Regions from separate parts of the Brevibacillus sp. HD3.3A genome, predicted to be linked through region 2. Evidence: riboswitches for the same ligand, from Rfam matches in the RefSeq annotation. Region 2 holds a riboswitch; the other holds the start of a gene.
What was found. A riboswitch is a leader RNA that binds a small molecule or an ion and turns the genes downstream of it on or off. The one in region 2 is predicted to bind FMN.
Positions count from the first base shown of each region.

Region 1: linked by a shared signal. The riboswitch ahead of HP435_RS05300 (ECF transporter S component) and the one ahead of ribD (bifunctional diaminohydroxyphosphoribosylaminopyrimidine deaminase/5-amino-6-(5-phosphoribosylamino)uracil reductase RibD) in region 2 are both predicted to bind FMN.

Region 1 covers NZ_CP085874.1:1,031,982-1,038,162, reverse strand. The annotation lists gene HP435_RS05315 (HAD family hydrolase) at 1-452, shown strand, start outside; gene HP435_RS05310 (hypothetical protein) at 600-1,199, opposite strand; gene proS (proline--tRNA ligase) at 1,538-3,004, opposite strand; gene HP435_RS05300 (ECF transporter S component) at 3,322-3,930, opposite strand; FMN riboswitch at 4,185-4,339, opposite strand; gene HP435_RS05295 (ABC transporter permease) at 4,715-5,512, opposite strand; gene HP435_RS05290 (ABC transporter permease) at 5,516-6,181, opposite strand, start outside.
Region 2 covers NZ_CP085874.1:5,021,553-5,027,733, forward strand. The annotation lists gene HP435_RS23440 (riboflavin synthase) at 1-297, opposite strand, end outside; gene ribD (bifunctional diaminohydroxyphosphoribosylaminopyrimidine deaminase/5-amino-6-(5-phosphoribosylamino)uracil reductase RibD) at 395-1,492, opposite strand; FMN riboswitch at 1,622-1,768, opposite strand; FMN riboswitch at 1,883-2,029, opposite strand; gene HP435_RS23450 (HAD family hydrolase) at 2,119-2,769, opposite strand; gene yunB (sporulation protein YunB) at 3,115-3,840, opposite strand; gene HP435_RS23460 (MFS transporter) at 3,883-5,070, opposite strand; gene HP435_RS23465 (cysteine dioxygenase) at 5,405-5,884, shown strand; gene HP435_RS23470 (globin-coupled sensor protein) at 5,949-6,181, opposite strand, start outside.

The DNA.
Region 1 (6,181 bases), 2.2 Mb from region 2:
CCGCTCTCGATCATTTTTTCCATGTGTACACGCTTGAGCACGCTCAGGTGCAAAATCCTCCGCAGCTTGCAAAGATGCTTGAACAGTTGCATTCTGCGGGCATTCAGATGGGAGTCGTGACGGGAAAAGGGCGCAGAAGTGCAGATATATCGCTGCGCGAGTGGGGATTGGAAAAGTATTTTTCTGTCGTGATCACAGGCGATGAGGTGACCGAGCCGAAGCCGAAGCCGGAAGGCATTTTCACAGCGCTGAAACAGCTGGGAGCTACAGCCGAGAATGCGATTTTTGTGGGCGACAGCGACGCAGACATCATCGCGGGACGCGCCGCAGGGCTGACTACGGTCGGCGTTGACTGGCTGCTTGTCACCCAGAAGGCCGGGAGCTTCGATCCTGAGCCGGACTATCGCTTTTCTGACGCGCAGGCGTTTGTTGACTGGGTGCTTGGCCGCTGATTGATTCGGGTTGCCTAACCTGCTATTACTTCGTTAATAGACAGTCTTGCATGGCTGAGATTTTTTCATATACGGATTTTGACCGCATAATACGAAGGGGCTGCCTCAAAAGTCGATTGCTCGACGAAGAGACGCCCCCTTGTCATTTTATTGATTTATATTGTTTCGGATTCGTTGCAAAACTTCTTCGGAATCGAGTTGAACGTGAGGAGAAAGCTCCAGAAACTGAGCAGCGCGTTGATCGAGCCACAAGCTTTCCTCCCCTTTGTTATCAGTAGCAACAAAAACAAATCCGCCTGCATAACTAAAGTACATAATGTTGACATTGTCACCAAGATCGTTTTTTATTTTTTCATGAAGGTCAAACAATTCAGGGCCGGTTTTTTCACCACCTGCCATGATTGGCTCCGTATCTGTTGCTATAGCGATACCTTTTACTTCATCACCTTCCATAATAAACGAAAGCTTCTCATCATGCGCAGTCAATAACTCATGAACGTTTGAACCTTTGTATTTGCTGATTTTATCCGCTTCTGACAATAAAGCTCCTGGAATTGAGAAGTCTGACAGCGTAAAATTATTGCTCGATTCGTTCAAAAATTTGTTCTCTTGATTCCGGGCTTGTTCCATTTTCTTGTATGCATTTAGTGCTTCCTTGTTCCCTTGATTGGATGCACCAGCCCAAGTAGCCAATGATATTCCAGCAACTATAACTGCACCGAACAATGTCCAAACATATCTCTTCATACAACTGCCCTCCTTAAATTATTCTGACTCAAAACCATACAATGAGCCAATCCATTCTTGTCTTGAGCTATCCAAGAAAGAGTCATAAGTCATAGTAAAATGTTGACCATCCCATGGGTCCATGTACATTACATACTTCGTGGAGTCGTTTCTATAACCATCAATAAAAATACAAAATATTCACTTTTATGTATATACTTTTTACTCGAATGATAAATTACGTTAATGGAAATACTTTACAACCTGCCCGCACACGCTGACTCCTGTGGATGCAAAAAGGAGTGCTCCGTTACGTACGGGGAGCACTCCCTTGTTTGTTTTGTTTATTAAATGAAACCTTAGTACGAACGGCCAAACCAAACCGTATGCTTCGCCTCTTTGCCGCAGCAAATGCAGACCGATTTTTGCGCAGGCGGTTCAAACGGAATGTTGCGGGACGTGAACTTCGTCTCTTCCTTGACCTTGGACTCACACGCGTCGTCTCCGCACCAGCCTGCGAGCACCCAGCCGCTTGGCGTGTTTTCGTTCTCACATTTTTCGATGTGCGCGGACAGCTGCGCGAGCGTATCGATTTCGAGATGCGAATGGGCTTCCCGGAAGGCCAGCGCTTTTTGGAACATATTTTGCTGGATGTCTTCGAGCAATTGGGCAATCGTCTGCGCAATGCCTTCCAGTGGCACGGTTATTTTCTCTCCGGTATCGCGGCGGGCGAGAATCGCCTGGCCGTTTTCCACGTCGCGCGGCCCAAGCTCCAGGCGCAGCGGCACACCGCGCATCTCCCATTCGTTGAACTTCCAGCCCGGAGTTTCCTCGCGCAAGTCTGCCCGGACGCGAACGCCTGCCGCTTTGATCTCGTCGAACAGCGGATCGAATGCAACCATGACCTGATCGCGCAGCTTCATCGGTCCGACTGGGATCATGATGACCTGAGTCGGTGCCATCCGCGGCGGCAAAGCCAAGCCGCGGTCGTCGCCGTGCACCATGATCATCGAGCCAATCAAGCGGGTAGAGCTGCCCCATGAAGTCGTATGCACGTATTTGAACTGATTGTCGCGATCCAGGAACTTGATCTCAAAGCCGCGCGCAAACTTGTCGCCCAAGTAGTGGGAGGTTCCGGCCTGCACCGCTTTGCCATCCTTCATCATCGCCTCGATGGAGTACGTGTCGACTGCTCCTGCAAAGCGCTCGCTTGGCGTTTTTTGCCCTTTCCATACCGGAATCGCCAGCTCCTGCTCCACAACCTCGCGATAAATCTCCAGCATTTGCATGGTCTCCTGGCGCGCTTCTTCCTCGTTCGCATGGGCGGTATGGCCTTCCTGCCACAAAAATTCTGAAGTACGCAAGAATGGCATGGTGCGCTTTTCCCAGCGGAACACGTTTGCCCACTGGTTAATCAGAATCGGCAAGTCGCGGTAGCTCTGAATCCACTGCGCGTACATATGTCCGATGATCGTCTCCGAAGTCGGGCGCAGGGCAAGCTTTTCCTCCAGCTGCTCTCCTCCCGCTTCCGTCACCCAAGGCAGCTCTGGGTTGAAGCCCTCGATGTGCTCTTTTTCTTTTTGGAAAAAGGACTCGGGAATCAGCATTGGGAAGTAGGCGTTGCGGTGTCCCGTCTCTTTGAATCTTTTGTCCATCGCCTCCTGGATGCGCTCCCACAGCTCGAAGCCATCCGGTTTGAAGACGATGCAGCCGCGCACTGGCGTGTAATCCATCAAATCCGCTTTTTTGATCGCATCGATGTACCAGCGCGAGAAATCTTCCGACTGCGGTGTCATTTCTTTTACGAACGCTTTGTCCTCTTTCATCCTTCTACGCTCCTTTTTTCTTACATGAAAATGCAAAAAATCCCCCATCCCAAAAAAGGGACGGAGGATTCACTTCCGCGGTACCACCCTGATTGACCATGGCACAAGCCATAAGTCCACTCAACAACCCGATAACGGCGGGCAACCGGACCAGCTCGTCGCTGGCGGCTTCAGGATGGGGTGCAGGTACGCCTCGTATCAGCCTTCCAGACTAGGGCCGACTCTCTGGAACCAGGATATAGCTGCGGGTCCTTTCATAGCCTTTTCGCTAAACTGCTTTTTGTTAGGGAATATCTTAGCAAGTCGCGCAGCCGTTGTCAATTTGTGGTTCTGAGGGCAATGCGCGCACCAAGCTTGGCGTAGACCGGATACGCGACCAGCGCGAGCACGACCCCTTTGAACAGGTTGAACGGAACGATACCGACCATGACCAGGGACCAGACGCTGGTTGCGTTGAACATGGCCAACAGCTCTGCCATCGGCATCTGATAAAGAGCGGCGTATGCCGGGAGCAGGACGTACGCATTGGCAACAGCCATGACAATCGTCATCAGCAACGTCCCAAGCGCGAGGCCCGATAAAAAGCCTTTTTTCCCTTGACCGCTGCGTTGCAGAAGGACGGCTGGCAAAATAAAGCTGGCGCCCGCCACGACGTTGGCAAGCTCTCCGATCAACAATCCGTCTGTATTTTTAAAGAGCATGTGCAATGTATTTTTCAAAACTTCGATGATGATGCCGGCTACAGGGCCGTACATGAGTCCGCCGATCAGCGCTGGCAACGTACTGAAATCAAGCTTCAAAAAGCTCGGCATCAGCGGAACGGGAACCTCCAAATACTGCAAGATAAAAGCAACGGCTGCCAGCATCGGAATCGTCACGATCCGCTGGGTTGCTCTGCGCGATGTGTGCAGGGCTGTTTCTTTCATGTGTACCATCTCCTCGTTTTTTCTCCTTCTGAGGAATGGCAACAGCGGTCTTGCCCACACGTGCCAAAATGTCTACGCTTTTGCAAACATAAAAATACCCTGAGAATAATTCTCAGGGCAGCTTACAGGCGTATGACAAAGCATGTGCAATAAATACAGGTTCAAGAAACAACGAGGCGGCTCATCATGCATGCCTCATCGCATCTGTCCTGCCAGCACAGGCAAACAAGCACGTGTGTGGTAAACGTACTGTCGTCATCCTTCTCCCATCCAGACTGTACTGTCGGCTCTGGAATCTCACCAGATCCTGCACTCCGTCGCTGTCAACAGCTCGGGAGGCTCGCGGGCTTGACGTGCTGATTGCACCATCACCGCCGGTCGGGAATTTCACCCTGCCCTGAAGGAATTGTGTAGTTGTATACAGCATATTATACTGCGCTTTTTCGATTTGACAATAGACGAAACTGTTAAATCGACATTTTATCTTTATTTTCCAATTGATTTAGTTGGATATATTTTTAAAAAAATGGGGCTTCTCAGCCTAAAGTCGCCACGTGCTATAGGTAGTTACCTGGACCAAAAAGAAATAGACCGCCCTTGAGTTGACTGCTCCTCGGCGGTCTATTCTTCACCAAATTTTGAGCCGTCCCCTTTGAGGGAAGCCTCGTTTGTACAGACCAGACCGTTCCGGTAGCCGCCGGACGGTCTTTTTTTCTTTCAAGCTCGTTACCTCTAATATTACCTGCTCCTGCCTACCAAATCGCACCAAAAGTAGCTTCTGCCACTACGACCCCGCTCCCCGATACTTGGTGACGCCCCAGTTCCAGACGAGCAAGCCGATGCCAAAGAAGATGACCGCGACTACCGGAGTAAGTGCTGCGTACGTATACCACACTTCTTTTCGCAAAAAGTAAGCCGCCGGGTAAATCCCGACAAAAGCAAACGGCAACACGTAAGTCAGCACGAAGCGAATCGCCTTGTTGTACACATCCACGGGGTAACGCCCGTACTGCTGGATGTTGTAAATCATCGGGGCAATTCCTGTCCGGGAATCGGAGAAAAAGCTGACAGCGGCAATCGCCGTGTACACCCCGCCGTAAATCAGGGCGCCGCTGATCACAAGCCCGATGAAGATGAACAGGTCGTACCAGTAAAACGTCAAATCGAGCTGAAAAGCAGCATAGCCCATGATGATCAGCCCTGTGATGACGCCGAAAATCCGGTCCGGTGCGATCGACTCCAGACAGACCTGTGCCAGATTGTGGATCGGCCTGGTCAAGATGCGGTCCATTTCGCCCCGGATAATATAGCGTTCGTTGAAGTCCCAAAACCCGAAAAACATCGAGAATAAGGCATACGGCACCAAAAAGAAACCGTAAATGAAAATGATTTCGTCCCGCGTCCATTCCTTCATCAACGGCACATGCGTGAAGACGACGATGATGAACACCAGATTGATCAGCTCGGAAATCAAGTTGGACACAAAATCCCCGAGAAAGTCAGCCCGATAGGCAAGTCTCGTCTTGAAATACTGGCCCAGGTAGTCGGCGAAAATACCGAAAATGTGTTTGACGTTTTGCATATGCTACCCCCCTTGCACGACCAGCCGATTTCGGGCCATGCGCCACAAAATCAGAATCGGAACCAGAATAACAACCATCCAGATCGCCTGGAAGCCGATCAACTCCCAGGAACGCCCCGGAGTAATCGCCCCTGTGAAAATCAGGCTCGGATAGTAGTTGACGGCCTGGAATGGCAAAAAGCCCATAACCGTTTGCGCCCAGCCCGGGAAAAAGCTGATCGGCAGCACCAGGCCCGACATCAAATCAACGACGACACGCTTCGCCCGCATCATCCCGTCGTTGCGGAACAGGAAAAAGGTGAACAGCCCCGTCAGCAGGTTGATTTGCGTGTTGATCAAAAAAGCAAACATGAGACTGATCAAATACAATCCCCAGCCAGTCGCTGTCGCGGGAAAATGAAACGGGATAATCAGGCTGATGAGAAAAATTCCTGGCCCTGCGAAAAACAGGAAGCGGAATATCCCTTCCCCAAATGCTTGCGCTGTCTTGACCGACAAGTAATTGTAAGGGCGGATCATCTCGATCGCGACCTTACCCTCCCGTACGTCCTGGGCAATTTCCGTATCGATGTTGTTGAAGTAAAAGGCGCGCGACATCCAGGCAATCGCGACGTAGGAAGTCATTTGCTCGACCGACAGGCCGCCAAGCTGCTGCTGGCCGCCGTAGAT
Region 2 (6,181 bases):
GGAGACGATATGCCCGCCAAAACGGTCGCCCAAGCGCATCGCCCGCTCCAGGTTGACTCGCTGGCCCGCTCGCAGATGGCGCAGGCTCGTCTTTTTCATCGTTTCCGGCATGACGTCGACCTGAAAATGCCGCTGCGTAAACGAAGTAACCGTCAGGCAAATCCCGTTGACTGCGATGCTGTCGCCCAGTTGCACACCTTCGAGCACCCGCTGCGCCCGGATCACGAGCTGACTCGCCTGATCGTTGCCCGTGAGCGATTCCACCGTGCCCAGCTCTTCTACCAGTCCGGTAAACATCGGCTTTCCTCCTCTTTTTACACGGTTTATAACATCGGAAAGCAGCCATCGGCCTCGGTGAAACAAAGCCGTCTGTCTCCGATTCGCTTTTTTGTCCTCACTCCCACTGTGGATAGCCGCTGATCCGCAAGTCCAGCTCATCCAGTTGCTCAACGGTCGGATTCGCCAGCTTGACCGCCTGATCCATCGTGGAAAAGCCTTGTCCTCCAAACGGTGTCGGCGCCTGGCCACCGCCAATCATTTTCAGCGACACGTAGCTGATCACTTTTTGAATCGCCCGCGCCTGCAAAAACGCTCCGTTGACTGCGGCCCCGCCTTCGACGAGAAGCGAAGTGATTCCCCATTCGCCCAACGTGTCCAGCACCTCGTCCACCCTAATCTGCTCATCTGCCACGAACAGCCGGATACCTTTTTCCGCAAAAGCCTCCTGCTTCGCTTGCGCCGCAGCTTTCGTCGTAAAAATCCAGGTGGGCGCATCCGCATTTTGAATCACGTTGGCCCCGAGCGGCGTGCGCAGCTGACTGTCCCAGATGATACGCACAGGCTGTCGCCCATGCGCTTGCCCGTCCAGTCTCGCCGTCAAAAGCGGATCGTCCGCAAGCACCGTGCCTACTCCGACCAGGATCGCGTCGTGCTGTCTGCGCAGCTCGTGCACTTCCCCCCGCGCCCGCGCACCCGTTATCCAGCGGCTGTGCCCGCTTTCGGTAGCGATCTTGCCATCCAGCGTGCTCGCTGTTTTGATCGTCACAAACGGACGCCGCGTCGTAATGAAGTGGAAAAAGACTTCATTCAGCTTTTTCGCTTCCGCTTCATGCACGCCGACAACCACTTCCGCGCCTGCTGCCCGCAGCTTCTCCGCGCCTTTTCCCGCGACGAGCGGATTCGGGTCCAGCGTGGCGATCACGGCACGCCGGATGCCAGCCGCGATCACCGCCTCGGCGCACGGAGGCGTTTTGCCGTGATGACTGCACGGCTCCAATGTGACATACAGCGTAGCGCCAGCCGCTTTTTGCCCTGCCATCCGCAGAGCGTGCACTTCTGCATGAGGTTCGCCTGCACGCAAATGCGCTCCCATGCCTACTACCTCTCCGTTGTTTACCAGGACTGCACCGACGAGCGGATTGGGGCTCGTCTGACCGTTTGCCGAGCGCGCCAAATCCAGTGCCAGTGCCATGAACCGCATGTCCTGCTCCATGTAAACCTCCTCTTTCATGCACGGATTCCAGCCAATGCAAAAAGCCCTCGAAACCACTAGCGGCTCAGGGCATAAGGAAAGAAGCCTCATCGCATCCGTTTTTTGCAAAAGGGATGCCAAAAAGCATGGTCAGCTCTTCTTCCATCCGGACTTTACCGTCGGCTCTGGATTTGCACCAGATCAGTCGCTGACCGTAACGATCAGCGAGTCGCGGGCTTTAGACGTACATACGTCATTACCGCCGGTCGGGAATTTCACCCTGCCCTGAAGATTTTTGCGCTATGCAGTTTTCCAATAAAAAACGCCCACGAGCAAACGATACTCAGGGCGTAGGGAAACAAGCCTCGTGACAGTTCTGTTTTTGAAAAAACAGCCGCCGAAGCTATTGTAAGACACCTTCTCCCATCCGGACTTTACCGTCGGCCTTGGATTTGCACCAAGTCAGTCGCTATCCATACAGCAATAGCGAGTCGCGGGCTCAGACGTGCGTTCGTCATTACCGCCGGTCGGGAATTTCACCCTACCCTGAAGGCTGGTATTCAGTTAGGCACAGTATAGCACACATTTCTCGTCAACTGTCACTTTTTTAGGTGGAAGTGTCCTTTTCCTGCTCTCCGCGAGCGCGGCTACAAAATGTCCAGCAGCTCGCGCAAGTCCGTGATGTACGCTCGCGGCGACACTTCGTTGCGCTCCATGTCCGCCCGCTCTCCCTGATACGCGATAAACGCCACTTCCCCGCCGTGCGCCGCTTTTCCGTCAATCCAGGAATCTCCGACCATCGTCCACGCCGTAGCAGACCAGTTGGGGTATTGGGCGCGGATGTAGTGAATCCCGGACGGATGCGGTTTGAGTGTCGTCATCTGCTCGCGCGCGACAATCTCCTGGAAACAATCGGCGATTCCCGTATGATTCAGCGCTTCCTCGGCGGCTGCGTAGGCATTGTTGGTCAAAATGAACAAATGATACCGTTCCTTTAGGTGGGCGAGCACTTCCTTGACGTGGTCTTCCAGGACAGCCTCGTGCATCCCTGCTTTTTCAATCGCGGTCACGGCCTCCCACATCGTTTGCTCAAGCTGACTCGTCATCCGACCCGAATTTCTGCCCATTTCGATCAATTGCGAAGCGGTGTGGCTGCGCCAGTCAAAAGTCGGCTCGCACAGCCCGTGCTCAGCCCACAAGGTAAAAATGGCCTGCTTCATTTCCAAAAAGTTGATTTTGGATTGCAGCAACGTATTGTCCATATCGAAAATGATGCCTTTTATCGACGCTCTGGTCATTGTCGGATCTCTCCCCCTTTTGCCAATGATTATTTGGTCAAGTATACCAAATTAAGAACGTTCGACTAGATGCGAAAACGGGAATCAGGACTTTTTCCAATCGCAAAAGCTCGTGAACGACGCCTAGACGATCGACGATAAAAACATCATCATCCAGGGACAGGACCAGGAGAAAAACACCTCATGGAACATGATCGACAGCCCGCTCAGCTGCCAGGAGGGCGTGATTGAGCTGACCGTCACCTGGGGTGAGCTGTAGACTTCCCCGACACCTTTTCACGGAACGAAAAAAGCGACAGCCCGCTGCTGCCGCTTTTTTGTTTTTCCCGCCATTCGCCAAGTCCGCTATGGCGCATCGTCTGCCCCTTCCATTTGCGCCCGGGGCACATCCGGCTTGCCCTCCGGATTGTTGTACAAATACTGCGGCACATCCCCGATAATCAGTGAATGTGTGATCGGGATTTTCGTGGTGATCGTCTGCTCCTCGGTGGCAAACGGGATGACAATCTGCAAGTCGACCTCCACGAAAATGTAGACGGTTGCGAGCACCATGTTGATGCCCGCCTCCTTCAACTCTGTCTCCAGCTTTGTTTTCACAGAGCCGATCGGTACAAAAGTGACAGGCAAATTCGGTCCCATCTGCGCCAAAAACGTATTTCCTGTCGCCAAGCCAAGCGGAATGGTGCGATCGACTTTTTCCGTCTCAAATTCCTGAAGCTTGTTCTGCACTCGTGAAGTAGTCTCGCCGACAATTCTCGCGTATTCCCTGAAGTTAAACTGGTACGCCTGAATCTGCCCTTCGTTGTTCTTCTCGATCTTGACGATCTGGTTGAAATCGACGCCCTGCTGGGAAATTCGTTTGGTGACTGCGTCCGTAATCGCTTCTTTTGCCAATTGCTCTGCTTTTTGGGTTGCCAGGATCAAGAGCGTCGGTTCCAGCCGTTGCTGCAAAAAGACGAGTGACTGAATCGACAAAACCACAAAAATTACCAGCGCAATCAAAAACGCTTTCGTTCGAGAAAGCGGGTTCCTCCAACGCCGACGGGGTCGAAATATGGCCAATCCCGTCACCTCCCAATTGGTACATCCTATGGTAGGAGAAGGGAAAAAAGACTACCCGCGACGAGAGTCGGCAACACCCCCGCTTTTCTGCACGTACACGCCCAGTCCGACGAGCGCAAAAATCAGCAGCACCTGTGCACAGACAACCAATCCGAACAAGCCGCACGCCGCCGTTAACAGCGGTGCGCCAAGAAAACCGATAAAAAAGCCGCTGCGGCCGAGAAAGCCCTGCACCCCGAGCACCTTGCCGCGCACTTCATTTTTGGCCAGCTGCAAAAGCGTGCCCTCGTACACCTGTGCCGCCCCGCTCAAAAGCCCGGCGCAACCGAGCAACAACAGCACCGCCGCCGTCCACTCGGCAGCAAACGCCGCCACGACCAGCAGCGCCATCAGCCCGTATGCGCCAAGCAAGCCACGCCAAAAATCAACGGAAAAACGGACGGCGAAGTAAGCGCCAACCAGCCCGCCTGCGCTCATCGCGGACCACATCAGTCCGTGCAGGGTAGCATCGCCACGGCTTAGCCCATCGGCTAAAAACGGCAAGCCGTAGTTGTGCGCGGCCGTACTGATCGCCAGCGGCGCAGCCAGCAGACTGACCGCGAGCAGCACAGGCGCTCCTTGCAAATACACAAAAGCTGCGCGCATCCCGCCGCTTGCCGTTTCTTTCTCTTCGGCTTTTTCCGCCTTGTCCGGCGTAGCTCTGCTCTCCCAGCGCATCCGCGTCAAAATTGCTGCCGAAAACAAAAAGCTCGCAGCGTCTGCTCCAATGACGAGTGCATAGCCGACATGATCGGTTAACAAGCCGCCCAAAAGGAAGCCGACAATGCCGACAAACGATTCCAGCCTCACCTTGAGACTGTTCACCCAAGCCAATTTTTCCGGTCCAAACATCTGCGGCAATGACGCCTGGAAGCTGATCGCAAACAGCGTGTACAGCATCCCTTTGAGAAAAGCCGCCGCGACGACAACGTATGGATGCGGAATGAGCAAAATCGCCAGCAAAGCCAGCCCCGCTCCGATGTCGCTTGCGATCATCGCCTGTCTTCTGTCCATCCGGTCTGCCAATATGCCAGCAAACGGGCTGAACAGCATTCCGCCCACCTGTCTGGCGACAAAAAAAGCCATCAGCCAAAACGCGCTATGTTCAAACGTAAAAATCAAGGCGCTGCACGCGATCAAGTCCATTCGCGATCCGAGCGAGGACAGCGCATTGACGTACAAATACTTTTTCATGTTCATGTGTACCAAACCTCCTGGTGATCACAGGCGGTTCAGACTGACGCCCCCATCTACGGGGTGCGTACACTGATTATGGCAGTTGACATGCGCATGCCTCCTCGTGTGTAAGTGTGTAAAATCATGACTCGTTTTTGTTCTGTCACTTTCGACGGGGGCCGTTCCTTAACCGTCTATGTGCGGCAACTCATGCCGTACTCCCATCATAACGAGACGCTCCTATCTTGTCATGAAAAACGGGAAAACCTTCGCAAAAAAATGGCGCTTCTCCTACGTCAGACTGCTTCTGTCTTTCATATGGTAAGGGGGAAGATCTTTTTTGCCCTGGAGGTTTGTCATGAATCTGGAACGATTGGAACGTGCCTTTGGCTCCCTTGTTTGCCCCAGTCCTACCGAATTGAGGCAGGCTGTCGCTTCACTCGCGCTCTGCCCAGACGATATCGCGTCACTCGTTCCCCAACCGGAACAGCTTCCATATGGCCGCAAGATTTTGTATCTCACGCCTCACGTAGAGGTCGTTCTCATCCATCTTCCTGCCAGGCAGGAGTCCATCCCGCACAACCATGGCGACTCGTTTGGCTGGGAGTGGGTCATATCCGGCACGCTCACCAATGTCGTCTACCTCCCGGCTGACCGCGAAGACGAAGTTTTTCGGGCACAAACGACCCATGTCAGCGCAGGAGATTGCTATTACGTCGCTCCCGGCGAGATTCACGCCATTCGCAACAACACAGACGGACCTGTCCTCTCGCTCAATGTGTATACGCCCCCGCTGCAAAACTCCCGTCAGTACCGCGCCGTCCAATCCCCCACGTAGGATTGGAAAAGTTACAAAAAAACCAGTACACCGCCAAAAGAGCGGTCGTACTGGTTTTTCGCGTCTACAAATTTTCCGTAATCTCGGACAGCTCATCAGCAGAGCTGGCTACTTGCGCCACTGCCTGGTTCATGTCTTCCATGACTTTGAAGAAGTTTTCCAGTTCTTTTTGAATGTGCGTGCTTTGCTCCTTGCTGTCTGCTACAGCGCCGATAATTCCTTCGAAAAACGCGTTCGTCTCATCGGTCATTTTGCTGCTCGACTGAACAAGCCCTTGAATTTCCAGAACGACCGAAG